Regions from separate parts of the Arthrobacter sp. SAFR-044 genome, predicted to be linked through region 3. Evidence: riboswitches for the same ligand, from Rfam matches in the RefSeq annotation. Region 3 holds a riboswitch; each other region holds the start of a gene.

Region 1 (4,007 bases), on a different contig from region 3:
ACGGCCAACGCCGGCGCCGGGGTGGAAGTGCGTGCCACGCTGGCGGACGATGATCTCGCCTGCGGAAACTACCTGGCCGCCGAAGCGCTTGACGCCGAGGTACTGAGCGTTGGAATCGCGGCCGTTGCGAGTGGAGCTCGCGCCCTTTTTATGTGCCATCTGAAATGCCTGCCTCTAAATTCTGGGGAATCTGTTGAAATACCTGAACAGTAACCGGCGGTTACTTGATGCCGGTGATCTTGACCTTGGTCAGTTCCTGGCGGTGACCCTGGCGCTTCTTGTAGCCGGTCTTGTTCTTGAACTTCTGGATGACAATCTTAGGACCACGCAGGTCCTGGAGGATTTCAGCCGTAACAGTTACCTTGGCCAGGTCGGCGGCGGCGGAGGTGACCTTGTCACCATCAACCAGGAGCAGTGCGGGCAGCTCGATGGTGCTGCCGGCTCCACCGGCGACGCGGTTCAGGGTAACGAAGTCTCCAACGGAAACCTTCTCTTGGCGGCCGCCTGCGCGGACAATCGCGTACACCACTTGGGAACTCACTTCTCTCGACGTTTATTACAAAATTTGCGTGCGGAACCGACTCGGAAAAGCCGGGATTCTCGCTGTGCCTCAACGCCGTGGGGTCATAACCCAAGTGTTGGCGTAAGCACCGAAGATCCAGAATACGCTAAATCCATCTACGGCCGCAAATGAGGCTGGTTCCGGCGGCCCGGCTGTGGTAGTAACCACACCCAACAGGCAGCACCGCAACCGTGCTCCTCAATGATACCGGCGGCGCCGCCGGCACGGGTCAGGAATGCAGCCTCGGCGCGTCGAAGAATTCCACTTCCAGCCGGCAGGACTGCTTGAACGCGGTCACCATGGCCGCCCTCTCATGGTCGGAGGCCTTCAGGCCTGCTGCATCCACGATGGCGATGGCCCGGCGGGTGGCTGCGGCGAAGCCCTCGTCGGCGTAGGTCCGGAGCCAGGCTGCGTAGGCGTGGCCGTCCGGCTCCCCCGAGGCAAGGAACTGGGCGTGCAGCTTTTCACCGACCTCCGCGTAGAGCCAGAAACAGGGCAGGACTGCAGCGGCCAGGACTGCGTAGCTGCCCGACGCCGACGCTGCAGTGAGGTGATCCACGTAGGCCTTGGTGACCGGGCCAAGTCCGCCCTGGGCGGGGCGGGTGCTGAGCCAGGAGCGGTGCAGTTCCGACTCCACTTCGAGGCACTGCTGCGAGGATCCGGCCCAGAACAGCTGCTCGGCCTCGGAGGGGGCCAGGGCACTCGCCCGGGCAAGGACCCGGGAGTAGCCGTTCAGGTAAAGGGCATCCTGCGCCAGGTAGTAAGCGAAGTCCTTCTCGGCAAGGTCGCCGGAGGCCAGCCCGTGGATGAAATCCAAGGCGTAGATGTCCTCGAGGTCCTGCTGGGCTTCCGCCCACAGCCGTGCAGCGAAGCCGCCCTCGGCCAGTGCCGGCCGCACATGGTGGAAATGGTGCACCGGGCCGTTTCCCTGGCCCACCTCAAGCTGTTCCGAGTTTTCAAGGGCGCCGGCCAGCCATGGCTTGACCGTCCGGAGCGATGCCTCCCAGTCACCCAGGCGGGCCTGGACCGTGGCCATGGCGGAGGACAGGGAGCAGCCGGTGCCGTGGCTATTGCGGGTTGAGATGCGCTTGCCCTGCACCTCCACCACTTCCTGCGACAGGAGGCCGGCCGTGTTCACCAGCGCATCCGGGCAGTCGGCACCTGCAAGGTGGCCGCCCTTAACCAGCACGGTGGCCCCGGTGGCACCCGCAAGGCGCCTCCCCTGGTCCAGCGCGGCAGCCCAGCTCTGCGCAGGCTCCCCGCCCACCAGCATGGCAAGCTCCGGGAGGTTAGGGGTGATGAGGTGGGCCAGCGGGAGCAGTTCCCGGAGGGCAGCCTCCGCGGATTCCTTCAGCAGCCGGTCTCCGCTGGTGGCCACCATCACCGGGTCGAGGACCACGACGGCGGGACGCACCTTGGCCAGCCACCCGCGGACAGTGCGGATCACCGCTTCGTCCCCCAGCATGCCGATCTTGACGGCGTCGATGGAAATATCGTCGCTGACCGCATCCAGCTGCTCAGCCAGGAAGGCGGCGGGAGGAACATGGACGGACTGCACACCTCGGGTGTTCTGTGCCGTCAGGGCGGTGATGGCAGCCATGCCGTATCCGCCGTGGGCGGCAATGCTTTTAAGGTCGGCCTGGATACCTGCGCCCCCTGAGGGGTCGGAGCCCGCAATGGAGAGGACGCGCGGGACGTCCCGGCCTGCCGGCAACGTGGCGGGCACCTCGGGGGCAACTGACAGGGGCATGGAAAGGGTCGAAGACAAGAGACATCCCTTCGCCGGTACTAGCCGGACAGGTTCAACGGGTCTGGATCTCAGCCGGCCTTCTGCGCGGCACCCCGTGTCGGTTTCCACCCTAGCCCGTAGGCCGCGTCCGGCGGAAAGGATGACACCGCCCGGGCATGTGGAAAGTCCCCGCCCTGTGGACAGTTCCCCCTCGAATTCTCGGGGGAACTGTCCACAAAGCGGGGACTGCTGGTTAGCCTGCCTGGTCTAGAGCTCCGAGGCGGGCACGCCCACGCCGAGGATGATGGGTTCCTCGGCCGCCTTGCCCGGTTCCGGCTGGTTCTTCGCCGGCTCGGGGGCCTTGGCTGCGTGCGAGTGCCCGGTGCCTGCCGCCTGGACGTTCTCGTGGTGCTGGACGGCGGTCTCGTTGGCGGCTCCCTGGGCACGGCTGGCGCCGCGGTGGCGCCGCGGCCGGCGTTGCCGGGACTGCTCCAGCGTGTGGTCCGAGTAGTCCTTTTCGGCCGGAGCTTCAGCTGCGACGGCGGCACGGGCTTCCGCTTCCCCGCCGTCAGGCTGCCGTTCCGGGGCGACCGGTTCCGCTGCCTGCACCGCTTCTGCCGTCTTGGCAGGCGCGTTCTCCACCGGAGAAGCGGGCTGACCGAGGTGGGCAAACGCTTCGGCGAGCCGGTCCAGGGTCAGGGCAGGCTTGGGATGCTGTTCCCCGGCGTGCTCCACGAACGGAAGCGGGACTTCCTCGCCCCCGAACGTCAGGACAGCTGCGGGACGTGCCGGGGCATCGGCGTCGTGCTCCTCTTCAACGGGTGCCGGCGCAGGCTCCACGGAAGGCACCTGCCGGGCCGCTGCCACTTCATCGTCATGCAGGTGGGCTGCATGGGCGGCGGCGGCGATGTTCGCCAGTGCAAGCCTGGTGGCCTCTGCCTTGGCGTGCCGCTCGGCGTCGGCGGGGTCCGGCTGGACGGTGTGGACGTGGACGGCAGGTGCCGGGGCAGCTTCGGGCTGCTGCCCGCCGCGTCCCCGCCGCCGCTTGCGTTCGGACCTGACGCCGGGCTGGGCATTGTCGTTCCGCTGCCCTTCCGGACGGGCTTCCGCGCGGGGTTCGGGCCGGGTGTCGGCGCGCTGAACGTGGTGCTCGGCGGCCACGATATTGGCGCGGCGGTGCTCCACGGGATCGTCGTGGGTCACCACGCCGCGTCCGGCGCAGGCCTCGCACTGCTCGCCGAATACTTCCAGCAGGCCGGTTCCCATGCGCTTGCGGGTCATCTGGACCAGGCCCAGTGAGGTCACTTCGGCAACCTGGTGCTTGGTCCGGTCACGGCCCAGGCACTCCACCAGGCGGCGCAGGACCAGGTCGCGGTTGGATTCGAGCACCATGTCGATGAAGTCGATCACGATGATCCCGCCAATATCGCGCAGCCTCAGCTGGCGCACCACTTCCTCGGCGGCTTCGAGGTTGTTCTTGGTGACGGTTTCCTCGAGGTTGCCGCCGCTGCCGGTGAACTTGCCCGTGTTGACGTCCACTACGGTCATCGCCTCGGTACGGTCGATCACCAGCGAACCGCCGGAGGGGAGGAAGACCTTCCGCTCAAGGGCCTTGTGGATCTGCTCGTCGATGCGCCACGCGGAGAAGATGTCCTGGTCCTTGGTCCACTTCTCAAGGCGGCCCACAAGGTCCGGTGCCACGTAGGTGACGTAGGC
Region 2 (4,007 bases), on a different contig from region 3:
CGCCGCTTTTCCCCGCCCGAGAGTGTATAGGGGTTGGCGTCCACCAGTTGGGTGAGCCGCAGCCGCTCCAGCAGCTCGTCCACCCGGTCCTCGCCGTGCCCCAGGTGCCGGGGGCCAAAGAGCAGCTCGTCGAGCACGTTCCCGGTGACGAACTGGTGCTCGGGCTCCTGGAACACCGTGCCCACACGCGAAATCAGCTGCTCCGCCTTCCATTTGTAGGGATCGATGCCTGCCCCGCGGCTGAGGTCCAGCGTTGCCGAGACCTTTCCTGACACCGGTTCGAGCAGGCCGGCGAGGGTCAGCGCAAAGGTGGACTTGCCCGCGCCGTTGGCTCCGGTGATGGCCAGCGCCTGCCCGGCGCGGACCTGCGCAGCTACGCCCTCCTGGACCGGTACCGGGGGTATTTTCCGGAAGCCCTTGCGGCGGGGACGTTCGCGGGAAACGCCCAGTTGCTCTGCGGCCAGCAGGAGGCTGCCTGCACCGGGAGCAGGGACGGCGGCGCGGGCGCGTGTCGCCGGTACATACCCGGGTACCCAGACGCCCGCCGCGGTGAGCATGGTCCGCGCCTCAGTGAGTACGCGGTCCGGCGGCCCGTCCAGGAGCACTGCAGGATCGGCGGCGGAACCCGGCTGCAGGACCACGATCCGGTCCACCAGGTCCTTCCAGACGGACACCCGGTGCTCCACCACCACCAGCGTGGCCCCGGTTTTGTCCAGGGAGCGGGCCACCGAGTCGCGGACCTCCAGCACCCCATCCGGGTCCAGGTTGGCGGTGGGTTCGTCCAGCAGGATCAGCCCGGGGCGCATCGCGAGGATTCCCGCCAGCGCCAGGCGCTGCTTTTGGCCGCCGGACAGGGCCGACGTCGGGTGGTCCAGCGGGAGGTGGGACAGTCCGACGTCGGCAAGCGCCTCGTGCACGCGGGGCCAGATGGCCTCGCGGGGCACCGCGAGGTTTTCGGCGCCGAAGGCGACGTCGTCCCCCACCCGAGACAGGACCACCTGGGTCTCCGGGTCCTGCTGCATGAGCCCGGCCCGGCCGCGCCGGGCCCGGGGCGGGGCGCCGTCCACCAGCAGCGAACCTGACTCGTCGGCATCGCCTGCCTCGCCGTCGTCGTTGATGTCCCCCAGGACACCGGCGAGCGCGTGCAGCAGCGTGGACTTCCCGGCGCCGGAGGGGCCGAGCAGGAGCACCCGCTCTCCGGGCGCGATGTCCAGGTCAAGGCCGTGGACGGCGGGCCGGGTCCTTCCGGCATGCCGCCAGCCCCAGCCACGGGCGGTGATGGCGGCAGGCCGGACCGTGCCGGGAGCGTCCTGGGAAGGTGCCATCAGGAGAAGACGGGCTCAGTGGCAGCCTTCCGGGAGGCGAAGGAGCTCAGCACGCCCGTGCGCGCCAGGCCGCGGGTGGCAAGCCAGGACAGGGCGCCGGCCAGGATGGCGCCGGAAATGGTGGTGAGGACAATGTAGGCGAGCTTGTCCGCGCCCGGGTAGGCAATGTTCCAGCCCCACGGCGCAAACGAGTCGTTCAGGCCGCAGAAGAACCCGGCCGCAGCGCCGGCCAGCAGGGATACGGGCAGGTTGAACTTCCGGTAGACGAAGATGGCGAAGATGATTTCCGCGCCCAGGCCCTGGATGAAACCGGAGAACAGGACCGATGCGCCGTACTGGGAGCCCATGAGCAATTCCCCGGTGGCGGCTACGGTCTCACAGAACAGGGCGGCCCCGGGTTTGCGGATGATAAGCATTCCCAGCACTCCGGGAATCATCCAGCCGCCGGCGAGCAGTCCGGTCAGCGGCGGGTAGGCGGCGTTCATGGGGGCCGACAGGGCGGCGGCCCCCTGGTCCCAGGCCCAGAAAATGACTCCGCCGGCGATGGCCACCAGCGCGGCGACGACGATGTCCACGACGCGCCAGGACTTACTGGTGGTCTTCTTGATTGCTGCAGTACTCATTGTGATCCTCCTGGGAAACAGGAGGGGAAAGTGGACCGGCTGGCGGCCTGTGGCCGTGCAGCCGCGACACTTTGAGAACTCGACTCCCTTGCGCCGGTACTAACCGGATCAGGTTCGAGGGTCTGCGGCTGTCCGCACTCTCAGCGCCCACCTCCGGTGCCCGGCGTGTGCCAGGATGCCCGACGGCGGCGCTCCCCTGTCGTTTTAGTGTTGCTTTGGTTGGGTGATGCTCTTTATTTTGCCCGCTTTGGGCGTGGTCAAGTTTACACCTGGCAGGGGTAGATTGAGGGTCATGACCGCCAATCCGCCGGATGTGACCGGGTACGATCCTGATTCCATCGACGCCCAGCCGGAGGGCTCGCTGGAGACGCTGATTGCCCGCGTCGAGGCAGAGGTCCGCGAACTCCAGTTCCCCGGATTCTCGCTGGATGACTCGTTGAACCTGGGCCTGCTCCTGGTTGAACTGGGAAAGGAGCGGTCGTTGCCCATCGCCATCGACATTTCCAAGGGCGACCAGGTGCTGTTCCATGTCGCGCTGCCGGGCGCCACCCCTGACAACGGGCACTGGATCCGGGCCAAGCAGCGCGCCGCTGCCCGGTACGAGGTGCCCTCCCTTTTGGTGGGACTGCGCGGCCGGCTTGGTGGCGGCCGGATTGAGGACAATGCCTGGTTTGACCAGTCCCGTTATGCCGCGCATGGGGGCGCGTTTCCGATCTGCGTGACGGGCGTTGGTGTGGTGGCCGGCGTTGCGGTGTCCGGGCTGCCGCAGCTGCAGGACCACGACCTGGTGGTTGAAGCGCTGCGCGACATCCTTGGGTCGGCCCTGGGCGATTAGGCGCAGCGGAACACGCCGAGGACGCGCCAAGCAGGCCGCCGGGGCTGCTTAGCTTTTATTAGTAATCATGCTTACTATGTTGTCCCCCGGGGTACGACGACGACAGGGAAGGGAAGCGCCCTTTGCCTCCGTTCCTGGAAACGGCGCGGCAACCAAGGAGCACCATGAGAATCCCGGACACCAGAGGCCCCATCAGCAGCGCGCTCTTTGCGGCTCTGGCAAAGGACCCTGAAACGGCGGGGGCAGAGCTGGACGGCCTGTACCGCCTGGTGGCAGGCCGCGTGGCCACAACCGATGACATCATTGCCGACGAAGACATCCAGGTGCCCCTCTTTTGCCTCTACGAACTGCACTACTCGGGGCTGCACGGTACCAGCGACGGCTGGGAATGGGAACCGGCCCTGATCAGGGTCCGGCGCTTGATTGAGGAACCCTTCGAAGCAGCCCTCCGCGACGCCGCGTGCCAGGCCGCCGGAGACTTCGAACTGCCCGCCGGGGTTGCCATGACCAGCGACGCCGTTGCCGACGTCCTCTTCGGCCTCGCCGCCACGGACACCGGCCCCAGCGTTTCCCGCTACGTCGCCAAGAAGGCCAGCCTGGAGCAGCTGAAAGAGTTCCTGATCCACAAATCCATCTACCAGCTGAAGGAAGCGGATCCGCACACCTGGGCCATCCCGCGGCTCCATGGCCGGGCCAAGGCGGCCCTCGTGGAGATCCAGGCGGACGAATACGGCGGCGGCAGGCCCGAGCGGATGCACAGCGCCTTGTTCGCGCGGACCATGCGCGGGCTGGGCCTGGACGACAGGTACGGCGCCTACGTCGATGCCGTCCCCGCCGTATCCCTCGCATCCGTGAACCTCATGTCGCTGTGCGGCCTGAACCGGCGGCTCCGCGGTGCCATCACCGGCCATCTGGCAATCTACGAAATGACTTCCTCCCAGCCCAACCGTTTCTACGGCAACGGATTCCGCCGGCACGGTTTCGGCGCGGACGTCACCCACTACTTTGATGAGCATGTGGAGGCCGACGCCGTGCACGAACAGATTGCCGGGAGGGACCTTGCCGGCGGCCTGGTTGAGGCTGAGCCGAACCTCCTTGCGGACGTCCTGTTCGGTGCCACAGCCGTCATGGCCATCGACAGCCGCCTCTCCGCGCACCTGATGTCCTCCTGGGAAGCCGGGGAAACATCGCTCCGGGCGGCCGTGCCCGCGGCAGCGTGACAGG
Region 3 (4,007 bases):
CCGCACCCGGGCGCGCCGCGACACGGAGCGGCTGACCGTCATTCTGCGCCGCTGACGAACCGACTGCCAGCTGCCATACACGTGTGGCCACCACCCATCAGGGCGGTGGCCACACGTGTATCACCTGGGTCAGAGGAACTCCGCCCGGCCCTCCATCGCCGACGACGCAAGTGCATGCTCCCGGCGCGGGATGCGCCCTGCAGCCCTGGCCATCCTGCCGGCGATTACTGCGTGTTTGAACGCTTCGCCCATGAGCGCCGGGTTCTGGGCCCGCGTCACCGCCGTGGCCAGCAGGACGGCGTCGCAGCCCAGCTCCATGGCCAGGGCAGCGTCCGAGGCCGTACCGATGCCCGCGTCCAAAACCACCGGCACAGAAGCGCGGGACACGATGAGCTCGATGTTGTGCGGATTCAGGATTCCCAGTCCGGTACCAATCGGGGCGCCGAGCGGCATGACCGCTGTGGCGCCGAGGTTCTCCAGCCGCAGCGCAAGCACGGGATCGTCATTGGTGTAGGCGAAGACCTTGAATCCGCGGTTGACCAGCTGCTCCGTGGCCTCCACCAGCTCCACGGCGTCCGGCAAAAGGGTCTGTTCGTCCGCGATGACCTCCAGTTTCACCCAGTCGGTCTCCAGCGCCTCCCGGGCAAGTTCCGCCGTGAGGACCGCGTCCCTGGCAGTGAAGCAGCCGGCGGTGTTGGGCAGCACACGGATTCCGTGGTCCACCAGCAGCTGGAACAGCGAACCGGTTTCCGCGGTGGAGTAGCGGCGCATGGCAACGGTGGTCAGGGCGGTGCCGGACGCGAGGAGCGCAGTGCCCAGGCCGCCCAGGCTCGGCGCCCCGCCCGTGCCCATGATGAGCCGGGATCCGAGGGCGACGCCGTCAATCACCAGGGCGTCGGCGGCGCCGGAATTCCCGGCGGGGTTGATGGTGCTGGTTTCGGTCATGGTGTCAGCCTCCCTGTACTGCCGTGACGAGTTCGATGTCGTCGCCCTCGGCGAGCGCCGTGGCGAACCATTGGCTGCGCGGCACCACCTGGGCATTATGCGCGACGGCGACGCCCAGTTTCCCGCCGTCCGTCGCGTGGCCATTGGGCCCCAGCGGGCGTCCGGTGACCTGGGTGACGAGCGTGGTGATGGAGGCGCCGTCGGCCACCGTTTGGGTGTTTCCGTTCAGGGTGATGTTCACGCTGTCTCCTTGATGTGGGTGCGTTGGTTGGCCGCCGCCGGGCTGGAGAACCGCTCCGGGCGGAAGGGCGCCCACCGGGGATCGGCTTTCCCGTCCAGCAGGGCGGTGCAGATGGCTGCGGCAGCGGGGGTGAGCAGCACCCCGTGCCGGAAGAATCCGGTGGCGATGATGAGCCCCGGCACGTGCCCGGGCCCGGTTGCAGCGGACCCTTCGCCTGGTGAAGTCTGGTTCACCGGCACGCGGCCCAGCAGCGGGGCGTTGTCAGGCGTTCCCGGGCGGGCACGGGCGGTGCATTCCAGGAGTTCCAGTTCAGCGACGGCGGGCACCAGCGCCTGCGCGTCGCGGAGGAGCTGGTACACACCCCCGGCGCTGACGGCATCGGAGAGGGCGTCCTCCCGCTGGGTGGCTCCGATCACCACCGTCCCGTCCTGCCGGGGGACGATGTACACGGGGACGCCGTGCACCAGGCCGCGCACCGTGGAGGTCACCAGGGGCTGGAGGTGCCGTGGAACGGCGAGGCGGAGGATGTCCCCGTGCACTGGGCGAAGGGGCAGGTCGAGGCCGGCCGGCAGGCCGCCAAGGGTCCCTGCCTGCAGGCCGTTGGCCACGATGGTTTCCGTTGCCAGGACGGTGCCGCCGCCGGCGAGGCTTGCGCCGGCAACTGTTCCGCCCTCCCACAGCAGGCCCGTGGCCCGGTCCGGTACTGCATACCCCTCCACCGCCCCGGCGACGGCCAGGTCGGGGGTATTAAGCGCCGCGCGGGCGAGGGCCAGCCGCAGGGCTGCCACCAGGCGCCGGGGATCCACCTGGTGGTCGGCCGGCGTATCCAAGGCACAGGCGATGGCGGGGCTAAGGAGCGGCTCACGCTTGCGGGCTTCCCGGACTGTCAGGGGCTCCACCGCCAGGCCGTTGGCCTGCTGTACCGTGCGAAGGTCCATCAATGTGCGCCGGTCCGCGGCGTCGGCACCCACGGCGAGGGTCGGCGTCGTCAGGTATCCGCAATCCGTTTCCGTTGCGCCGGCGATGCCGGCGGCGAAACCCGGCCACCGCGACGATGCCTCAAGCATCAGTTCCAGGAGGTCCTCCTCCTGGTAGTGCAACTCGCTGACGGGGGCAAGCATGCCGGCGGCGGCCCAGCTGGCGCCGTTCCCGGGAGCGTCATCGATCAGGGCAACGGAGCGGCCGGAGCGCTGCGCCTCATAGGCGATTCCGTGTCCGATCACTCCACCGCCGATGACGGCGACGTCGGCACGCACCGTGGCACGGGCGGCCCCGGCGGACCCGGGGCGATGGTCGATAGGGGTGCGCATGTGGTTCCTTCCCTACGCCGGCATTAACCGGATCAGGTCAAGCGGTCGGCTCTGACGCCCTCTCAGCCCGGCGCTTTGTGACAGCTGCCGCGGGCTCCCGCAGTACCAGCCCAGTTTAGAGGAACTAGGCTTGCAGGCATGAATGTGTCCACCTCATCCTTGTCCGCCGGCTCCCCCGCTCCAGCCACGGCTGTTAGTGCCGAAGTTGCCAATGCCGGTCACAGCGACGCCCTCAAGGCGGCCCGCCTGTACCTCTGCACCGACGCGCGGCGTGCCCGCGGCGACTTTGCCGGGTTCGTGGACGCCGCATTTGCCGGCGGCGTGGACATCATCCAGCTCCGCGACAAGGCCATCGAGGCTGCAGAGGAACTGGAGCTGCTGGCGGTGCTGAAGGAGGCCGCGGTGCGGCATGGGAAACTGTGGGCCGTCAATGACCGTGCGGACATCGCCGTGCTGTCCGGGGCGCCGGTGTTCCATGTCGGCCAGAAGGACCTTCCGCTGGCTGCAGCGAGGACACTGGTCAACGGAAACGCGGCCATTGGGCTCTCCAGCCACACCACCGGCCAGGTGGACGCTGCCTTGGCGGCAACGGCAGGCCCCTCCGGGCTGGACTACTTCTGCGTCGGCCCTGTCTGGGCCACACCCACCAAGCCAGGCAGGACCGCCGTCGGCCCTGAGCTGGTGAAATACGCTGCCGAAGCCTCGCGGCAGGCAGCGGACCCTGTGCCCTGGTTTGCGATCGGCGGCATCGACCACGGAAACGTCCACAAGGTGGCGGAGGCGGGTGCCCGCAGGATCGTGGTGGTCCGTGCCATCACCGAGGCACCCGACCCGGCTGCCGCGGCTGCCTCCCTCCTCGACGCGCTGGACGGCGCCGGCTCCTGAGCCTGCTTAATCGCGGGACTTGGGGCTACGCTGATTTTTGTGTCACATCATCGGTTGGCCCCCAACGTCCATGACCACAAGAACGCCCTGGAAGAGGCGTTGGGGCTGCTGCGGACGGAACTTGAACTGCCGGGGCCGTACCCTGCTGAGGCGGTGGAAGACGCCCTGGCCGCGGTAGCCGCGCTGCAGCTGCCCCCCTATGACCTGACCGCCGTCGAATTCGTGACCATCGATCCGGCGTCCTCCACGGACCTTGACCAGGCAGTATTCATTGAACCGGACGGGCTCGGCTACCGGGTCATGTACGCCATCGCCGACGTTCCGGCGTTCGTTGCACCGAGCGGCCCCCTGGACGCCGAAACCCGCCGCCGCGGACAGACGTTCTACGCACCGGACGGCCGGATCCCGCTGCACCCCGAGGTGATCAGCGAGGGGGCGGGGAGCCTGCTGCCCGGCCAGGAGTGTTCGGCTTTCGTCTGGGACTTTACGCTCGACGGCGACGCGTCAGTGCTGTCCGTGGGCGTCCGGAGGGCGCGGGTCCGCAGCCGCGACAAGCTCAGCTACAAAGGCGCCCAGGCCGACCTCGACGCCGGGACCGCCTCTCCCGTGCTGCGGCTGCTCCGGGA

Evidence for each region. A riboswitch is a leader RNA that binds a small molecule or an ion and turns the genes downstream of it on or off. The one in region 3 is predicted to bind thiamine pyrophosphate.
Region 1: linked by a shared signal. The riboswitch ahead of thiD (bifunctional hydroxymethylpyrimidine kinase/phosphomethylpyrimidine kinase) and the one ahead of thiO (glycine oxidase ThiO) in region 3 are both predicted to bind thiamine pyrophosphate.
Region 2: linked by a shared signal. The riboswitch ahead of ACR65J_RS05730 (ECF transporter S component) and the one ahead of thiO (glycine oxidase ThiO) in region 3 are both predicted to bind thiamine pyrophosphate.

What each region holds. Positions count from the first base shown of each region.
Region 1 is NZ_JBPFDN010000004.1:61,784-65,790, reverse strand. Features, by position in the region: gene rpmA (50S ribosomal protein L27) at 1-159, opposite strand, end outside; gene rplU (50S ribosomal protein L21) at 221-529, opposite strand; gene thiD (bifunctional hydroxymethylpyrimidine kinase/phosphomethylpyrimidine kinase) at 792-2,312, opposite strand; TPP riboswitch at 2,320-2,417, opposite strand; gene ACR65J_RS07635 (Rne/Rng family ribonuclease) at 2,559-4,007, opposite strand, start outside.
Region 2 is NZ_JBPFDN010000003.1:143,067-147,073, reverse strand. Features, by position in the region: gene ACR65J_RS05735 (ABC transporter ATP-binding protein) at 1-1,325, opposite strand, end outside; gene ACR65J_RS05730 (ECF transporter S component) at 1,325-1,948, opposite strand; TPP riboswitch at 2,016-2,156, opposite strand; gene ACR65J_RS05725 (heme-degrading domain-containing protein) at 2,241-2,783, shown strand; gene ACR65J_RS05720 (iron-containing redox enzyme family protein) at 2,948-4,003, shown strand.
Region 3 is NZ_JBPFDN010000002.1:106,579-110,585, forward strand. Features, by position in the region: gene ACR65J_RS03190 (hypothetical protein) at 1-55, shown strand, start outside; gene ACR65J_RS03195 (thiazole synthase) at 130-945, opposite strand; gene thiS (sulfur carrier protein ThiS) at 950-1,186, opposite strand; gene thiO (glycine oxidase ThiO) at 1,183-2,496, opposite strand; TPP riboswitch at 2,489-2,607, opposite strand; gene thiE (thiamine phosphate synthase) at 2,635-3,381, shown strand; gene ACR65J_RS03215 (RNB domain-containing ribonuclease) at 3,421-4,007, shown strand, end outside.